3 regions of the Alteromonas sp. MmMcT2-5 genome follow, and region 3 is predicted to be linked to each of the others. Evidence: predicted binding sites of a transcription regulator. Region 3 holds the regulator's gene; each other region holds the start of a gene.
What was found. The regulator FliA, encoded in region 3, starts transcription of late flagellar genes. The targets are predictions, from matches to a motif close to CTAAAGNTNNNNNNNNNNNNGCCGATA.
Positions count from the first base shown of each region.

Region 1 (5,842 bases), on a different contig from region 3:
CAGCGAATACCACCGGTGCAGAACATAGCCACTTTTTTATTTTTTGACGGGTCGAGCTCTTTCGCTACGTATTCAGGAAACTCACGAAACGTTTCGGTTTTAGGGTCGATAGCGTGTTTGAACGTACCAATTTCAATTTCATAACCGTTTCGCGTGTCAATAACCGTAACATCTGGGTCGCTAATAAGTGCGTTCCAGTCTTTAGGTTTTACGTAAGTACCAACGGTTTTGCGAGGGTCGATACCCTCAACGCCCATGGTCACAATTTCTTTTTTCAGTTTTACCTTGGTGCGATAGAACGGCTGTTCATCGTGAAGAGACTCTTTGCAAGAAATAGGATTAATACGCTCGTCGCTGTTTAAATAAGCAAGTAATGCGTCGATACCTTCGCGAGTACCAGAAACCGTACCGTTTATCCCTTCGTGGGCAAGAAGAAGTGTACCTTTAATGCCATTAGCTTCCATTGTTTCGAGAAGCGGTTGGCGGATTTCTTTGAAGTTTTCAAGCGCAACAAATTTATACATTGCGCATACAATATATTTAGACATATTTTAACCTTTGCTGATTGGAGCGTAAGACCAGTGCAAAAATGCGGCGCGCAATATAACAAAAAGGAATGATAAAAACTAGGGCGGATACGAATTAGCGCTCCTACGTCAACCCAAACTTAGCACGCAACAACGAATTGAAATGACTGCTATGCAATATTCTCAAAAGATGTGAAGTGTGACGAATTTTCTTGTTGTGAATGGTATTCTTTATCTTGTGATGAAAGGATATCGTATAGCAGCGTATTATCTTCCTTCACGGTGTTAGCGTATTCCTTTTTCAACCGCTTTTGTGTTGCCAAACTACAATTATCTACTACATCGTCGGGTAGACGTTTAGCATCATCAGTTTGTGAAAGTGGAGAGGGATTCATACTTAAATATAACCTTGCTGCCGCATAGTCTTGAGATACTAACTCAGACAAAACGCGCATTCTGCCCCATTCGCTTTCATTAGCAGCTAGCGATGGCCTTCTATAATAATTTAACGATGCAAGCTTGGATTCGATGCTGCTTTTATCATCAGATTCTGACGCTACCGCTTCAATTTCAAATGGCTCGGCAACACTATGTTGCTGCATAGCAAGATATAAAGAGAACAACGCTCCCTGCGCAGATGCTTTAGCAAGCACACCACTGCGCTCCCAGTATATACTGGGGTCAATAGGTATTTGCTCACGAGCTTCGACAGTTTCTTGCGACATTCTTATTTACAACTTCATATGTATACTTATGTTTTCGGCAAGATAATGTTTTTCTTAAGCTTATTATCTAAAATTAGATATACTCCTATAAAGTAATCGCGCGCTCACTCATGGATTTGAAATGCAATTTAGCAACAAACAAGTACTGATTGTTGAAGACCAACGCCCTTTCCTTCTTTTATTGAAGGGGCTGATGCATTCGATGGGCGCATCTGATGTAGTTACGAAGTCATCTGCTGAACAAGCGGTATCACTATGTAAAAAGCATAAGTTTGATATTGTCATTTGTGATCTACACTTGGGAGCTGACAACAAGAATGGCTATGAGCTCATTGAAGAGTTGCGCACTCGAAGGCTTATCAGTCCCACATCGGTGTTCATTCTGATAAGCGCAGATAGCGCTCGACCGGTAGTGTTGGGCAGTATTGAACGTAGACCCGATGATTTTTTAATTAAGCCCTTTTCTCAAGTTCAGCTGAAGTCTCGTATTGTTCGTGCGTGGCAAAAAAGACAGTTTCTCCAGCAAGCGTTTAGTCTCGTTGAACAGGGTGAAATAAACAGTGCGATCGACCATATCGAAGCGTTACTTGACGCCCCTTCCCACTATAAAGGTCACTGTGAACAGCTATTAGTCGAGCTATACTGGCGTATAAAGCAACCCGATAAAGCGCTAGATGTGTTACGTGACTACATTGACGGAAAACCCGTGCTGTGGGCACAAATAGCTATTGGAAAAACTTACTTGCTTTTAAAGGAATATGAGAAAGCGATTTCAATTGCCAAGCGAACGCTAAAGCGTAACCGGTTCAATGCAGACGCTCACGATATTCTTGCGCAAGCACACCAAGCCACGACATCTGGCGACAAAGCACTAGATGCAATAAAAGAGGCAATAAAACTGTCGCCCTACTCCTTACCCAGGCATTTTAAAGCCTGTGAAATAGGTCGGCAAAATGACGATTTAGTGCTGGCAGCGAGTTCAAGCCAAGCGATCTGGGATTTATCAAAACGAACCGTTCACAAAACAAGTTTACACTGGTGCGGTTTTATCCGAAGCCTTTTAGATGTCGCAGAGTTTGCAGACGACAAGCGCCAGCGCAATAAGTATCAGCAAGAAGCATTACTAACTCTGCAACGAGGAAAGTTTGATGAACATCTTCAAAAAATGGACAGAGATTTTGACGTAGATATATTTGGTACAATCGTCAACGCTAGAATTAGCGCTATAGACGGCAAACTGATTGATGCCAAACGCCACTTAACAACGTCACAAACACTGCTTGACGATAAGTACACGGAAGTTCCTACCGCGTTTATCCCTGACAGTATTAACGTTATGTATAAACTGGGTGAGTTTGATGATGCGCTACAGTTGAATGCACTTTTGACTTCAAGACAGGATGAGCTCGACCAAAACAGTCTAAACATGCTGGATGCGCAAGCCCTCAATGCTCAGAAAAACTTAGCTAGTTATCAACAGTTCAACCGCGAAGGCATTCAGCACTATCAGCAGCAAGATTACGAACGTGCTAAAGCTTCGTTCGCCCTTGCTCAAGGCTTTGCTCCTGTAAATACAGGGGTTGCGCTTAATCTATTGCAATGTCTTCTACAAATTGCAATCAAAGAAGATAAAGCCGAAATGAAACTCATTAATGAGTGTAAGCGGTTGTTTAAATTGATTGACGATATGTCACTTAAGGCGCCTTACAAAGAAAAATACACCAACCTTAGAGATGAACTCTCTAAATATATTGGCTTTTGAATTAGAAAACTGGTGAGCTATTAAATTGTTAGTTTTTTTACTGGTGGCAATTTTAATCAACGAGGTTAGCGCCAATGAACAGGCGCTAAGTCAGAACGAGTCTTTTATACTAGCCGATGCTGGTATTCACAGAATGACATTTGAAGAGCTAAACAGTGGTGAAATATTTCCGGTTTATAAAATCGCACAGCCGACTATTTCATAGGACTAGGTGTTAGTTGGGCAGTTCGAAGTGTGAACACAGCTGATATTATTAGTAAGAGCGCGCTCACTAAAAAAGTTATTTCCAAACCTCCAGAATCAAAAAGTATCCCACCCACTGTTGACCCCAAAGCGATTGACAATTGAATAACCGCAACGAGTAAGCCACCGCCTTTTTCTGCATCTTCAGGGAATGTTTTAGGGATCCAAGCCCACCAACCGACTGGCGCTGCTGTAGAAACTAAGCCCCAAATGCCAAGCAATATGGTCACGCCTGTCACCGAATACTCAACAAAAACTAATCCACAAGCAGTAGCGGCCATAATAGTCGGAATTACTATCAGCGTAGGATAAAATGCCTTTTTTAGGGGAATGTTGATCAACATTGTACCTGCGAAGCCTGAGGCACCTATCAGCATCAAAATTAACGACAACGTGGTAGCATCTACTAGAGTCACCGTTTCTAGGAATGGTCGAATATAGGTGTAGAGACTGAACTGCCCCATGAAAAACACGCCCACAGAAAGCATGCCAAGGAGAACAATTGGTCGGCGAAGCAATGTGAACGTGGCTAATGCGTTACGCATGCTTTTTGACTGCTTTTTAACTGGCATTGAAGGTAAACTTATGTACTGCCAAAGCAACGCAATAAAAGAGACTGGAATTAGGCATAAGAAGGCACCGCGCCAACCTATTAAAGTGCCAAGATAAGCTCCAAGAGGGGCAGCAATTACGATGGCAAATGCATTTCCGCTATTAAAAATTACTAACGCCCTAGAAACACTTTCCTTAGGAACTAATCGCATCGCAATTGCGGCTGACATTGACCAAAAACCACCAACAACTGCCCCTATGAGTGCACGACCTATCATGTAGGTGTAATAGCTATTTGCAAAACCAATAACGGCACCTGACACACCCATCAGTATTGTTAATATCAGCAACAAACTTTTGCGATTCAAACCATTTGTAATAGTCGTTATAAATAAGCAGGTAAAAACGGCGAAAGCACCGGAAATTGCAATCCCTTGCCCTGCCATACCTTCCGTGACATCTAAGGAATGGGCGATTGGCGTAAGCAGACTCACTGGCATAAACTCGGAGGCCACAAGTGTGAAAATACAAAGTGCCATCGCGAATACGCCACTCCAGTACGAAGGCTTTTCATCGAAATTTGTACATTCACAGACCAACATCTGTGAAACCTTACTTGATAGTTCTTTCATAAGACTCTTTTGTTACGTCTGTAGATTTAATGAAGGAAAACAGTGCAGCCTCGGCTACTTACCTCTTTGTGAAATAGAGTCCACCCGTCTTAGATTAGACGGGCCAGTGTCAACTTAGGTGCTTATTGAAGAATTCAGATAATTTTTCAAAAGGAATAATATGGTTTTCACCACCGTCATATAGATCAGTGTGTACTGCATCGGGGATGATCATTAATTCTTTTGGTTCAGCTGCCGCGTGATAAGCTGTTTCACTCATGTAGCGGGAGTGAGCTTGCTCACCGTGAATAAACAAAATTGGACGTGGAGAAATTTCCTTGATGTAGTTCAAAATAGGTGCATTCATGAACGATAAAGGATTAGTCATTGTCCACGCATTACCTGAATTGACAGCGCGCTCATGGTAACCACGTGAGGTCATATAGTAATCATGATAATCAATCATAAATTGCGGAGCGTCCTCGGTCACCCCCTTATTGTAAGGTGGCTGATAAGCGTAGCTACCACCTTCAGTATCTTTCCAACGTTGAGTGCTTAGTTGTTCTAGTATGTTTGTACGTTCGACAAAGCTCATATTGTCGTTGTAACCATAGGCACTTACTCGTGAAATATCGTACATTGTACTTGTTGCTACGGCTTTAATGCGCTTGTCTACCGCAGCGGCATTTAAAACGAACCCTCCCCAGCCACAGATACCTATGGCACCAATGCGGTTTCTATCTACTCTGGACACTAAGCCAAAAAAATCTACCGCGGCACTTAAATCTTCAGTGCAGATGTCCGGTGACGCGACATTTCGAGGCTCTCCACTGCTTTCCCCTGTATATGAAGGGTCAAAAGCTAAGGTTATGAACCCTTTCTCAGCTAATGTCTGAGCGTACAAACCTGAAGCCTGTTCTTTTACTGCTCCAAACGGCCCACTGACCGCCAGTGCCGGAAGTTTTCCTTTTACATTTTTAGGCTGATATAAGTCGCCACATAACGTAAACCCGTAGCGATTTTTAAAGGTAACTTTACGATGCTCAACCTTGTTACTTTTTGGAAATGTTTTATCCCATTTGGCACTTTGTTCAACCTTGTTAGCCCCCTCATCACTTGCAAAGGAACTATTAGCAGAAAGCCCAATCGCGCTAATTGCTGCAATACAAGTTGAACTCCTCAAAAAGTCTCTCCGATCAGAAATCACATCGTCTGCTACTGCTTTTTGGTGACTAAGTGGTTGCATAAATTCTCATCCTCATTGCTATTGTCTGACGGTACTCTTCATTCATTTTTATGTTGACACAAGCCTCTTAAATTGATTAGTAGGCATAATCTAAATGAACTACTGAGTTTTTTTCATCAATGAAAATTAATAAAATAGATGATCTACAAGCTTTTCTAGCTGTAGCGCGAGAGCAG
Region 1 is NZ_JAKRFB010000045.1:968-6,809, forward strand. Features, by position in the region: gene MHN09_RS16355 (rhodanese-related sulfurtransferase) at 1-548, opposite strand, end outside; gene MHN09_RS16360 (VC2046/SO_2500 family protein) at 698-1,252, opposite strand; gene MHN09_RS16365 (response regulator) at 1,374-3,014, shown strand; gene MHN09_RS16370 (hypothetical protein) at 3,058-3,219, shown strand; gene MHN09_RS16375 (MFS transporter) at 3,209-4,441, opposite strand; gene MHN09_RS16380 (alpha/beta hydrolase) at 4,551-5,666, opposite strand; gene MHN09_RS16385 (LysR family transcriptional regulator) at 5,786-5,842, shown strand, end outside.
Region 1: the regulator FliA is predicted to act here: its motif matches at 1,285-1,311, upstream of MHN09_RS16360 (VC2046/SO_2500 family protein).

Region 2 (5,842 bases), on a different contig from region 3:
CTTAAACAGTTTATTTGCACAGCGGCGTAATATTCTGAGGCCTAAATTTTGGCGCATCGTGAAAGACATATTGACGTTTAACAAAGCGTGTAAAGCGATGGTCGCAGAAAACCGTGATACTTCTTCACTTACGTTAGAAGACGTCATTAGAGAATTAAAACTCAGCGATGACTTTGCACGTTATTATATCTTGCCTATGTGCGCCGCAATTTGGTCCAGCAGCTTAGAGCAAACGAGAAAGTTTCCACTCACGTTCTTTTTGCAGTTTTTCAACAACCATGGCTTGCTCAATATTACCGACCGTCCTCAGTGGTACACAATTAAAGGTGGGTCAAGCCAATACATTCCGCCTTTAATCGCACCATTTGAGTCTAAGATAAAACTATCGACGGCCGTTCTGTCGGTAGCGAAAAGCGATGATAAGTGGCAGGTTACCGACTCTTCAGGCAACGCTGCGATGTATGATCATGTGGTATTTGCGTGCCACAGTGGCCAAGCGTTAAAAATGATTCACTCACCGACTTCGCTGCATCGAGATATCCTTGGAAATATCCCTTACGCAGAAAACGACGTGGTGATGCACAAAGATATTTCACAGCTGCCTAAAAGAAAATTAGCTTGGGCGAGTTGGAATTACAGCTTAAAAGAAGACGCAAGTGAGGAAGCCCGCCCCGCTTCTGTCACTTATAACATGAATATTCTTCAACGCCTTGAAGCACAAAGCACCTACTGTGTAACGTTAAATAATACGGCGGAAATAGACCAAAAGAGTATTCTTCGAAGCTATCAGTACGCACATCCGCAATACAGTGCCAGCATGGTCAACGCCCAAGCAAGAAGAAATGAAATTTGTGGCGTAGACAACTTACATTTTTGTGGAGCCTACTGGTATAACGGTTTTCATGAAGACGGCGTAACTAGCGCACTTGATGTTTGTTCTCGCTTTGGTGAAGCCCTGTGATAGAAAGTGCCATCTACAAGGGTAAGGTTTATCACCAACGGTTTAAGCCTACCCAGCATAAATTTGACTATGACATTTATTTATTTTGGCTAAAGCTTGAGAGCAACGAACTCGAAATCTTGTCCAGTTCGTTAAAACGCTTCTCTGCATACGACAAGGCTAGAGTGCGTTTCAAGCGTGAAGACTACTTAGGTGATCCCTCTTTTCCTCTAGGTCAGGCAGTAATAGACAGAATGACAGAGTTAAACGGAGGGAAGACGCTTCAAGGCGATGTCTTTATGCTGGGACAACTGCGTATGTGGGGGCTTTATTTCAGCCCGGTGAATTTCTATTACCTACGCAATGCCGAAGGTAAGTATACACATATGCTTGCCGAAGTAAGTAACACGCCGTGGAATGAGCGTCATCACTACCTTGTAAATCTAGATACTCAAGACGATACGCCAAAAGCTTTTCATGTTTCCCCGTTTAATCCAATGGATATGACCTACAAATGGTCGATATCGCAGCCGTCGGCTAGACTGTCACTTGCGATGGATTGTGTAAGAGACGACAAAGAGTTCAGTGCAGGGATTAATTTGACTAAATTTACTTTAGATAATGCGAATCTATCTGCGGCACTTAAACGTATACCCAGTATGACAATAAAAACTGTGGCTGGAATTTATTGGCACGCGCTTAAACTACTGCTTAAACGAACGCCACTGTATACACACCCAGAAAAAAGTCAGGAACAATAACAATGTCTTTTGGTGAATCTGTACTACTGACCACCTCAGAGGTCTCCTTTGTAGATAAAGCGTGTAGAACTCTATTCCTACAATGCTTAAAACAACTGCCTTTTGGCAGTTTAACCATTCAAGAAAACGGCGATGTCGTTGCGCGTTTCGGCACAGACGAAAGCGATTTGCGTGCAACGGTAAATATCAAGGATGTACAAGCCTATCGACGCTTATTGCTTGGCGGAAGTGTGGGCGCCGGAGAAGCATTCATGGATGGGTTATGGGACAGTGACGACGTAACAGCCGTGGTAAGAGTGTTTGCTAGGAATTTATCTACCCTTGACGAATGGGAGAATAAATTTAAATGGGTGACTATGCCCATCAACAAGATTCAACACTTTGCACGTCGAAATACAAAGGACCAAGCCAAGAAAAATATCGAGGCGCATTACGATCTGGGTAATAAGCTTTATACCCGCTTCCTTGACCCAACAATGATGTATTCGTCAGCCATATACCCAGATCCGAATGCAACTCTCAATGATGCACAAAATTACAAGCTCAAAGCCATTTGCGACAAGTTACAGCTTAGCGAAACCGATCATCTTCTAGAGATTGGCACGGGCTGGGGCGGGCTAGCCGTCTATGCTGCTAAGCATTATGGTTGCCGCGTAACGACCACTACCATTTCAGAAGAGCAGCATGCATGGGCAAAAGAATGGATTGCCCGAGAAGAACTTGAAAGCAAAATCACTTTGCTGAAAAAGGATTATCGCCTACTTGAAGGCAAGTACGATAAGCTCGTGTCTATCGAGATGATTGAAGCTGTAGGCAAACAATTTTTAGGAAATTTCTTTGAGAAATGCTCGTCACTTTTAAAAGACGATGGCCTAATGCTGCTTCAGTCAATAACCATTGATGACAGACGTTACGACAGCTATTCAAATAGTGTCGACTTTATTCAGAAATATATCTTTCCGGGTGGATTTTTACCTTCTCAGCACCAGCTTAACGCTCACCTGAAAAAGTACACTAATATGATGATTCGTGACTTACACGACATCGGGATTGACTATGCGAAAACACTGAACCATTGGTATGAAGCATTTATCTCTGCAAAAGATGAGCTTTTAAACGACGGTTATGACGAGCGTTTTATGCGGATGTGGACCTACTACCTGAAATATTGTGAAGGTGGTTTTTTAGAAAGGACAATCAGTACCGTTCAGCTTGTGATTTCAAAGCCTCATTACAGACTTGATTTGGCTCGTGTTTAACAACGCTAATTATCGATAGTAGTGACAAAAAAAGCGGCGCCCTTTTGGCGCCGCTTTCTTGTTTGAAGCTGACACTAGGTCAAAGCACTACTCATCTACAACTGATATAGGCTTCGACAGCATTGGCTTACCCTGATTAATATTAATTTCAACGCGACGATTTTGCGCTCGGTCTGAAGGTGTAGTGGCATTTTCTACAATTGGATCGGTATCTGCCTTACCCACTACCGACATACGACTTTCGTCAAACCCTGGCGCGGTCCGCATGGCTTCAGCGACCGCTACAGCGCGCTGCGCTGACAAGTCCCAATTAGAACGATAGAGTTCATTAGCAATATGCTGACCGTCACTGTGCCCTGAAATTTCGATTTCTCCAGGCACATCCGCCAACAGCGTACCGATTTTTCTCAACACCGGTTGGAATTGGGGCTGCAAAAAGGCCGAGCCCGCCGAGAAGGAACCGTTTTCACGGATTCGAATGGTTAACTGCTGACCCAACGATTCCATTTCCACCGAACCATCTAGAATTTGTTTTTCTAATTGCTGCGCTACTTTTTTCATCAGTTCAGCCATTTGCGACTGATCGGTGCTTTGCTCAGCCGATGAAGACGACTCAGTAGCCGTTTGTTGAGATTGTCCGCCACGCTGCTCGCCGCGCTGCTTCTGCCTTCCGCCGGCAGAGTCTTCGTTACCAGCCTGAAATTCCAGCATTTGCTGGGTCATTTCGTTAGTTTGCTGCTGAATGGATTCAATGGGCGTAGGGTCAGGTTTACCCGGACGAAATTCCATAGCAATAACACTGGTGCCCTTTGGAATATCTTTTACTTCAATTTTATTTTGCACACCAAAAGCAAACTTCATAGAGCCTGCAATTTGTTTAAACTTCAGTACGTCCATTTCCGAAAACGAAAGTAGCAGTACAAAGAAGCACATAAGCAACGACATCAGGTCTGCGAAGGTTCCCATCCAGGCTGGAAGCCCCTCGGGGGGACATTTTGGGCATTCTTCTTCGGCCATTACTCTTCCTCTGCGCTTCCGCGTTTACTCGCCGCAAGGTAGTTCTTTAATACTCCTTCGATAACACGTGGGTTCTGGCCGTCGGCTATACCCACAATACCGTCAAGAACAAGACTCTGGTTTAACTTCTCTTCTCCAGCTCTTACCGCCAGTTTAAAGGCAATTGGCAAACACACGACGTTGGCAAAAAAGGCACCATAAAGCGTGGTTAATAGCGCTACCGCCATGGCAGGGCCGATGGCTTTAGGGTCATCCATGTTTGAAAGCATGGCAACCAGACCGATCAAAGTACCAATCATACCCATCGCTGGTGCTACGTCACCCATTCCTTTAAATATAGAAGCGCCGAACTCATGCCTTTCCGTTGTCATAGAAATATCTTTAGCTAACGTTTCTCTCACCACTTCAATGTCGTGGCCGTCAACCAGCATGTCCACACCTTTTTGCATGAACTCATTTGAAATTTCCGCTTCTTCTAGTGCCAGAAACCCGCCTTTTCGCGCAGCGTCTGCCATTTCAACAATCTTCTCGATAAGCTCTTCAGGCGTTTCAATTTTGAACATGAATGCTTTGCCAGCAACTTTACCCGCACTGAAGAATTGGCCCAACGTAAACTGAGATAGGACAACAAATAGTGTTCCCCCGAATACAATAAGTATTGATTGCACGTCGATGAACATGCCCAAGCTGCCGCCCAGAATCATAGCCATAACTATGAAACCAATGGCGCCCAACATACCTATGACGGTTGCTAAATCCACTCACTCTTCCCCATTTATGCGCAGTCAGTGCTGTTAGTGTACAAATATCCTATCGGCAAAAGATAGAAATACTAAAACGACATTATTGAAAAATATCGCATTTATTTGTTTATTATGAAGTAGGTTCTATGTAAAAGCGCTGCTTTGTCTGTTTTTATAAACTAAAAACATCTAGCGCTTTTTCAGCGCCTTACGTTTTCCTTCACAGTAAATAACACGGTTACTTCTGAAAGGTTACTGAGCCTTGCATCGAATATAGCACAATTTGCTTGTATGTTGCCTTTTGAACTGGATGAAAAAAAAGCTATGTTACTGTGATATAGGCGATATACGGACAAACCATTTGACCCTTGTGCAACCCTCGGTTAATGTGCGCGGTATACGTATTTTGGCCACTATATTGAGTGTTTTTATGACGACAGAAAAAGCATCAGCGTCTTTTGAAGAAACTTTATCAGAACTAGAAGCTATCGTTAACGAAATGGAAAGCGGTGATCTGCCTCTTAATAAAGCACTAGAAAAATTTGAACGCGGCATAGCACTTTCCCGCCAAGGCCAACAATCTCTTGAAAACGCCGAGCAAAAAGTAAAGATACTGCTCAGTGAACAAGGCGAAGAAACGCTCCACCCTCTTCCTGAAAGTGAACAGCCATAAATCGTTCATTTTTAACTAACAGGCAATCTATGAATTTTTCTGCTTTGCATCAGCAAGTTAAACAACAAACTGATGCATCTCTTCTTACATTAATTGACGAATTACCCGATTACGCGCCGCGCTTGAAAGACGCAATGCGTCACGCCTTACTTGCTGGCGGTAAACGGATGCGGCCACTACTTGTTCAAGTAGTAGGTAACACCCTAGACGTGCCCAAAAAAGACCAAATGGCTATTAGTATGGCCATTGAATGTGTGCATGCCTACTCGTTAGTCCACGACGATTTACCAGCCATGGACGACGACGACTTGCGCCGCGGTATGCCAACCTGCCATATCGCCTTTGATGAGGCTACCGCTATTTTAGCTGGCGATGCGCTGCAGGCACTTGCATTTACAGTGTTAGCTGATGCGCCATTAAGCACGTATGCTGAAACAAAGCGTAGCCAG
Region 2 is NZ_JAKRFB010000050.1:23,735-29,576, forward strand. Features, by position in the region: gene MHN09_RS17130 (FAD-dependent oxidoreductase) at 1-961, shown strand, start outside; gene MHN09_RS17135 (DUF1365 domain-containing protein) at 958-1,701, shown strand; gene MHN09_RS17140 (cyclopropane-fatty-acyl-phospholipid synthase family protein) at 1,704-2,960, shown strand; gene MHN09_RS17145 (flagellar motor protein MotB) at 3,048-3,977, opposite strand; gene pomA (flagellar motor protein PomA) at 3,977-4,738, opposite strand; gene xseB (exodeoxyribonuclease VII small subunit) at 5,151-5,393, shown strand; gene MHN09_RS17160 (farnesyl diphosphate synthase) at 5,423-5,842, shown strand, end outside.
Region 2: the regulator FliA is predicted to act here: its motif matches at 4,789-4,815, upstream of pomA (flagellar motor protein PomA).

Region 3 (5,842 bases):
TGGACGTGCTGTTTAGCTTTAATATTGCGTTGTCGCTAGTCATTATCTTGGTGGCTGTACTTACCCAGCGTCCAGTAGATTTCGGCATTTTCCCCTTGGTGTTACTTATCGCTACCGTATTGAGACTAGCGCTTAACGTGGCTTCTACTCGCGTTGTCTTACTTTACGGACATGAAGGCGGCGATGCAGCAGGTAAAGTTATCGAAGCCTTCGGTGAGGTCGTGATTGGTGGTAACTACGCCGTAGGTATTGTTGTTTTCGCCATTCTTCTTATTATCAACTTCAAAGTTGTAACCGCAGGCGCAGGACGTATTTCAGAAGTAAGCGCTCGCTTTACGTTAGATGCTATGCCCGGTAAGCAAATGGCCATAGATGCTGATTTAAATGCAGGGTATATAGATCAAGATCAAGCACGTAAACGCCGTGAAGAGATTACCGCAGAAGCGGATTTCTACGGGTCGATGGACGGTGCGTCAAAATTTGTAAAGGGTGATGCGGTCGCAGGCCTTTTCATCATGCTAATTAATATTGTTGGTGGTCTTTTTATCGGCATGATTCAGCACGGGCTTTCATTCGGTAACGCTATAGAAATCTACACCATATTGACCATCGGTGATGGTTTGGTGGCGCAAATTCCTTCATTGTTACTTTCGGTCGCTACAGCCATTATCGTTACTCGTGAAAACGAGACTCAGGAAATGGGCAAAGAAATCCGCGGTCAGCTTGGTAATAATCAAGCTCTTTATATAGCCTCGGGCGTTCTATTTGTGATGGGTATCATTCCTGGGATGCCTCATATCGCATTCTTAGGGTTCTCATTCTTGATTGCAGGCTTTGCTTACTGGCAGTCGGTCCAAGAAAAGAGAAAGGCCGCAGAGCCCAAAGTGCCAGACAATGTGGTAAAAGATGAATCGGTTGCGCCTGAAGTGAAAGAGCTTGGCTGGGATGATGTTCAGCAGGTAGATACCATCGGATTGGAAGTGGGCTATCGTTTAATTCCTCTTGTCGATAAATCCCAAGGTGGCGAGTTGTTGACGCGCATTAAAGGCGTACGTAAGAAACTATCGCAAGAGCTGGGTTTCCTTATTCCGCCTGTCCACATTCGCGATAACTTGGATTTAGAGCCCAACACTTACACCATCGCTATGCTAGGCGTAACGATTGGGGATTCCATCATCAGTCACGATGAAGAACTTGCTATTAATCCAGGGCAAGTGTTCGGTAAATTAGAAGGGCGTGCCACTAAAGACCCCGCGTTTGGCTTAGACGCAGTATGGATTAAGCCCAACAAACGGGAGCATGCACAAACCCTTGGGTACACAGTTGTAGACGCTGCGACCGTTGTAGCGACCCATTTAAGCCAATTACTTTCTAACAATGCATATCAATTATTAGGGCACGAGGAAGCGCAACAACTTCTTGATATGCTTGCCAAACAGCATCCGAAACTGGTTGAAGGGTTAGTACCAGACATCCTTCCGTTAAGCACCGTCGTGAAGGTACTGCAAACCTTATTGTTTGAAGGTGTGCCTATTCGCGATATGCGTACAATCGTTCAAACACTCAGTGAGTACGGCACGCGCAGCCAAGACCCCGATGTTTTAGTGTCTGCAGTGCGTATTGCCCTTAAACGTTTAATTGTCCAAGAAATTACTCAAGGTGCAAAAGAGATACCTGTCATAACCTTGGCGCCAGAGTTGGAACAGATGTTGCACCAGTCACTTCAAGCAGGTGGCGAAGATGGCGCTGGCATAGAACCAGGTCTGGCAGACAAGCTGCAAAAATCATTGCAGCAAGCCAGTCAGCAGCAAGAGTTAGAAGGAGAGCCTGCAGTACTCCTTACCTCAGGCATGCTACGACCCGTTCTGTCTCGCTTCTTAAAATATTCGGTTGTTGGGCTTCATGTTCTGTCTTACCAAGAAGTGCCTGACGACAAACAAATAAAAATAGTCAGTTCGGTCGGTCAATAATCTGACACTGGGTGATTGGAGAGGTTGCAATGAAAATTAGACGTTTCTTCGGCAAAGATATGCGTGAGGCATTAAGCCAAGTTAAAGCTGAATTGGGCAGTGACGCTGTGATCATGTCAAATCGCAAAGTCGCTGACGGTATTGAGCTTGTCGCAGCCTACGACAAAGAACCTGAAGCGAAGTTGTTTACGCCGAAAGCGTCTCCACAAGCAGCTGCAAAAACACCTGGCCAAAAGGCAGTGCCTAGCTTGAGCGAAATCATTGGTGACGACGGTCCTGATAGCCTTAAAGCACTGCTAGAAAAGCAGCACGGTGGAAATAATGGCGTGGCGAGTCCCGCGCAACCTAACCAACCAATGACAGCGAATGCTAAGCACGCCAATGAAATTGCTTCGCACTTAGACTTCTCAGAAGCCTTTATTGACGACGTAGAAGCCCAGCAGTCTTCTCATGAACCAGTTCGTCAGAACGCTTTCCCAGAGCATCAAGCGTCAAGTATGGATGATACCTCTGTGACGCAGTCAGCGGAGCTTGCGCAAATCAAGGAAGAGTTAGCGTCTCTTCGCGATGTATTGCAATATCAAGTGGCCGACTTGATGGAAGCTAAAAACAAACGTCAAAAACCTGTTCATCAATATCTAATCACCCGTTTAACCGATATGGGGTTAAGCAACGCGTTAGCGAAACAGCTTATTAGCTATACGCCGTCACATTACAACGAACGAGATGCATGGGTATATCTTCTTAACCTATTGGCTAATCGCATAAATGTGACAGGAAACGATATACTTAGCGCACAAGGTGCTGTTGCATTAGTAGGACCAACAGGTACCGGTAAAACAACTACCGTTGCGAAACTTGCTGCCCGCTATGCGCAAAAATACGGTGCAGAGTCGGTTGCGATGATTACCATCGATACGTATAGAATTGCCGCCTATGAGCAGCTAGCGACATACGGAAAGATTATTGGCTGCACGGTGAGAAAAGCGCAGACTAGTGAAGAACTTGCGGATTTATTATTCCAACTTCGTCATAAGCGACTAGTATTGATTGATACGGCTGGATTTAGTCAAAGAGACAGTCGATTAATTAAACAAATTAAGCAGTTTGATAACGGACAAATGCCAAATGTTAAAAAATATTTGGTAGCGCAAGCAAATACGCAATATCCTGCTTTGCAGAGAATCATTCAAGCGTATGATGATATTGAACTAAGTGGCTGTATTTTCACAAAGTTAGATGAGTGCTACTCTTTAGGAGAGGTGCTTAGTGCAGCGGTTGAATACCAATTACCGGTTAGTTATGTCACCGATGGTCAAAAAGTACCTGAAGACATTAAGATTGCAGAAGCGAAATCTTTGGTTTCCGCTGCTGCAAAGCTTTATAAAAAGTACGGTTTGAATCATACTAGTGGTAACAACGCAATTAAAACAGCATAAGCAGTATGATTGACGACCAAGCGAGTAGCTTAAGAAAAATGAAGCAATCACGGTTAATCAAAGTAATCGCCGTCACCGGTGGCAAAGGTGGCGTAGGTAAAACAAACATTACATTGAACACCGCTATCGCCATGGCGAAGCAAGGTAAACGTGTAATGGTTCTCGATGCGGACCTCGGTCTTGCTAACGTAGACGTTATGTTAGGTTTGCGTGTTGAGAAAAACTTATCCCACGTGCTTTCCGGCGAATGTACACTTGATGAAGTACTAGTGACCGGTCCGCACGGAATAAAGATTGCCCCTGCCACATCAGGCACGCAGTCGATGGCAGAATTGTCGCCAACGCAACACGCTGGCCTAATTCGTGCCTTTAGTGAGCTTCGCTCGCAAATTGACGTGCTAATCGTTGATACAGCGGCAGGTATTTCAGACATGGTGTTGAGCTTTTCAAAAGCCTCACAAGACATCATGGTCGTTGTGTGTGACGAGCCTACTTCATTGACAGATGCTTATGCATTGATAAAAATTCTGAATAGAGAGCACGGTGTTTTCCGCTTCAAAGTTGTGGCTAATATGGTGCGCGACGTGCGAGAAGGCCAAGAGCTATTTAGTAAATTAAGCAAAGTGACAGGGCGTTTTTTAGATGTTGCACTAGAATTAGTGGCGACAGTACCGTTTGACGAGAACATTCGTAAAGCAGTGCGTAAACAAACAGCCATTGTCGATGCTTACCCAGGTTCACCGGCAGCCGTTGCAATAACACAGTTGGCGAGTAAAGCCTTAACATGGCCTATTCCAGCGCAGCCAGGTGGCCATTTAGAGTTTTTCATTGAACAATTAGTTGCAGAAAAAGCCGTAGGAAGTCAGCGTTGAACAGCAAGGCAGCCGCTTATCAACAACAAACCGATAAAGCGCAGTTAGTCGAAAGACATGCGCCATTGGTTAAGCGTATAGCGCATCACTTGATAGCGCGATTGCCGGCTAGTGTTCTTGTAGACGATTTAATTCAATCAGGCATGATTGGATTATTAGAAGCCGCGCGAAACTTTGACGGTTCAAAAGGAGCCAGCTTTGAAACGTTTGCCGGTATACGCATTCGCGGTGCTATGCTAGACGAAATTCGCAAAGGGGATTGGACACCGCGTTCAGTTCACCGAAATGGCCGAGCGATCACTGAAGCAATTTCGCAAGTAGAAAGCGAAACAGGCCGCGATGCTAGAGATTCTGATATTGCTGATAAGCTTAATGTAAGCTTGCAGGACTATCACCAAATGCTTAATGAAGTAAATGCCGGAAAGCTGGTAGGTATTGAAGATTTAGGTGTGTCAGAAGATGTTATTTCGACAGAGCAAAATCGAGGTAGCGACGCACCACTGGAAGATTTGATGCAAGGCGCTTTCCAAAAAGCGCTTGCCCATGCAATTACGACATTACCTGAAAGAGAAGCGATTGTACTTTCGCTGTATTATGATGAAGAGCTGAACCTAAGAGAAATTGGTGAGGTTCTTGATGTAAGTGAATCGAGAGTCAGTCAAATTCACAGTCAGGCCATGTTAAAACTCAAATCACGAATGAAGTCGTGGCAAGCTGACGAAGAATAGAAATTAATAAAAATTAACCCCTCACTGGAGGCTATTTTGGACAAAAGCATGAAAATTCTCGTGGTCGATGATTTTTCTACCATGAGACGTATCATCAAAAACCTACTTAAAGATTTGGGTTTTTCCAACATCCAGGAAGCGGATGACGGAAGTACTGCATTGCCTATGTTGCAGCAAGGTGATTTCGATTTCGTAGTTACCGATTGGAACATGCCTGGAATGCAGGGTATTGACTTGCTTCGCGCGATTAGAGCCGATGACAAGCTCAAGCACCTACCAGTACTTATGGTTACTGCTGAAGCGAAGAAAGAGCAAATTGTTGCCGCCGCGCAAGCAGGTGTTAATGGCTACGTTGTTAAGCCGTTCACTGCAGCAACACTTAAAGAAAAATTAGATAAAATATTCGAACGTTTAGGTTGATCCAGACGCTCACCAGAGAAATGAGGTTTACTGGATGTCAACGAATGTAAACGTTCCAATTTCGTTGGAAGAAGCAAAACAGCTTGTCACCTACCTTGAAGAGGGTGACAACGCTTCAGCCAATGCCCTATTAGAAGCGGCCTCAATGAAAGAAAACGTTGAGTTATTTGCTGAAGTAGGGAAACTGACGCGTCAGCTCCATGACGCGCTGAATAATTTCCAAATAGACGACCGCATTAAAAATCTCGCGACCGATGATATTCCCGATGCACAATCCCGCCTAACCTACGTAATTGAAGAAACTGAAAAAGCTGCTAATACTACTATGGATGCCGTTGAAGCGAGCATGCCTATAGCTGAAATGCTGTCGGCGCGCATCGAAAAGGTTATGCCTGAGTGGAAGAAGCTGATGA
Region 3 is NZ_JAKRFB010000001.1:182,059-187,900, forward strand. Features, by position in the region: gene flhA (flagellar biosynthesis protein FlhA) at 1-1,970, shown strand, start outside; gene flhF (flagellar biosynthesis protein FlhF) at 2,000-3,409, shown strand; gene MHN09_RS00855 (MinD/ParA family protein) at 3,415-4,281, shown strand; gene MHN09_RS00860 (RNA polymerase sigma factor FliA) at 4,278-5,009, shown strand; gene cheY (chemotaxis response regulator CheY) at 5,046-5,429, shown strand; gene MHN09_RS00870 (protein phosphatase CheZ) at 5,464-5,842, shown strand, end outside.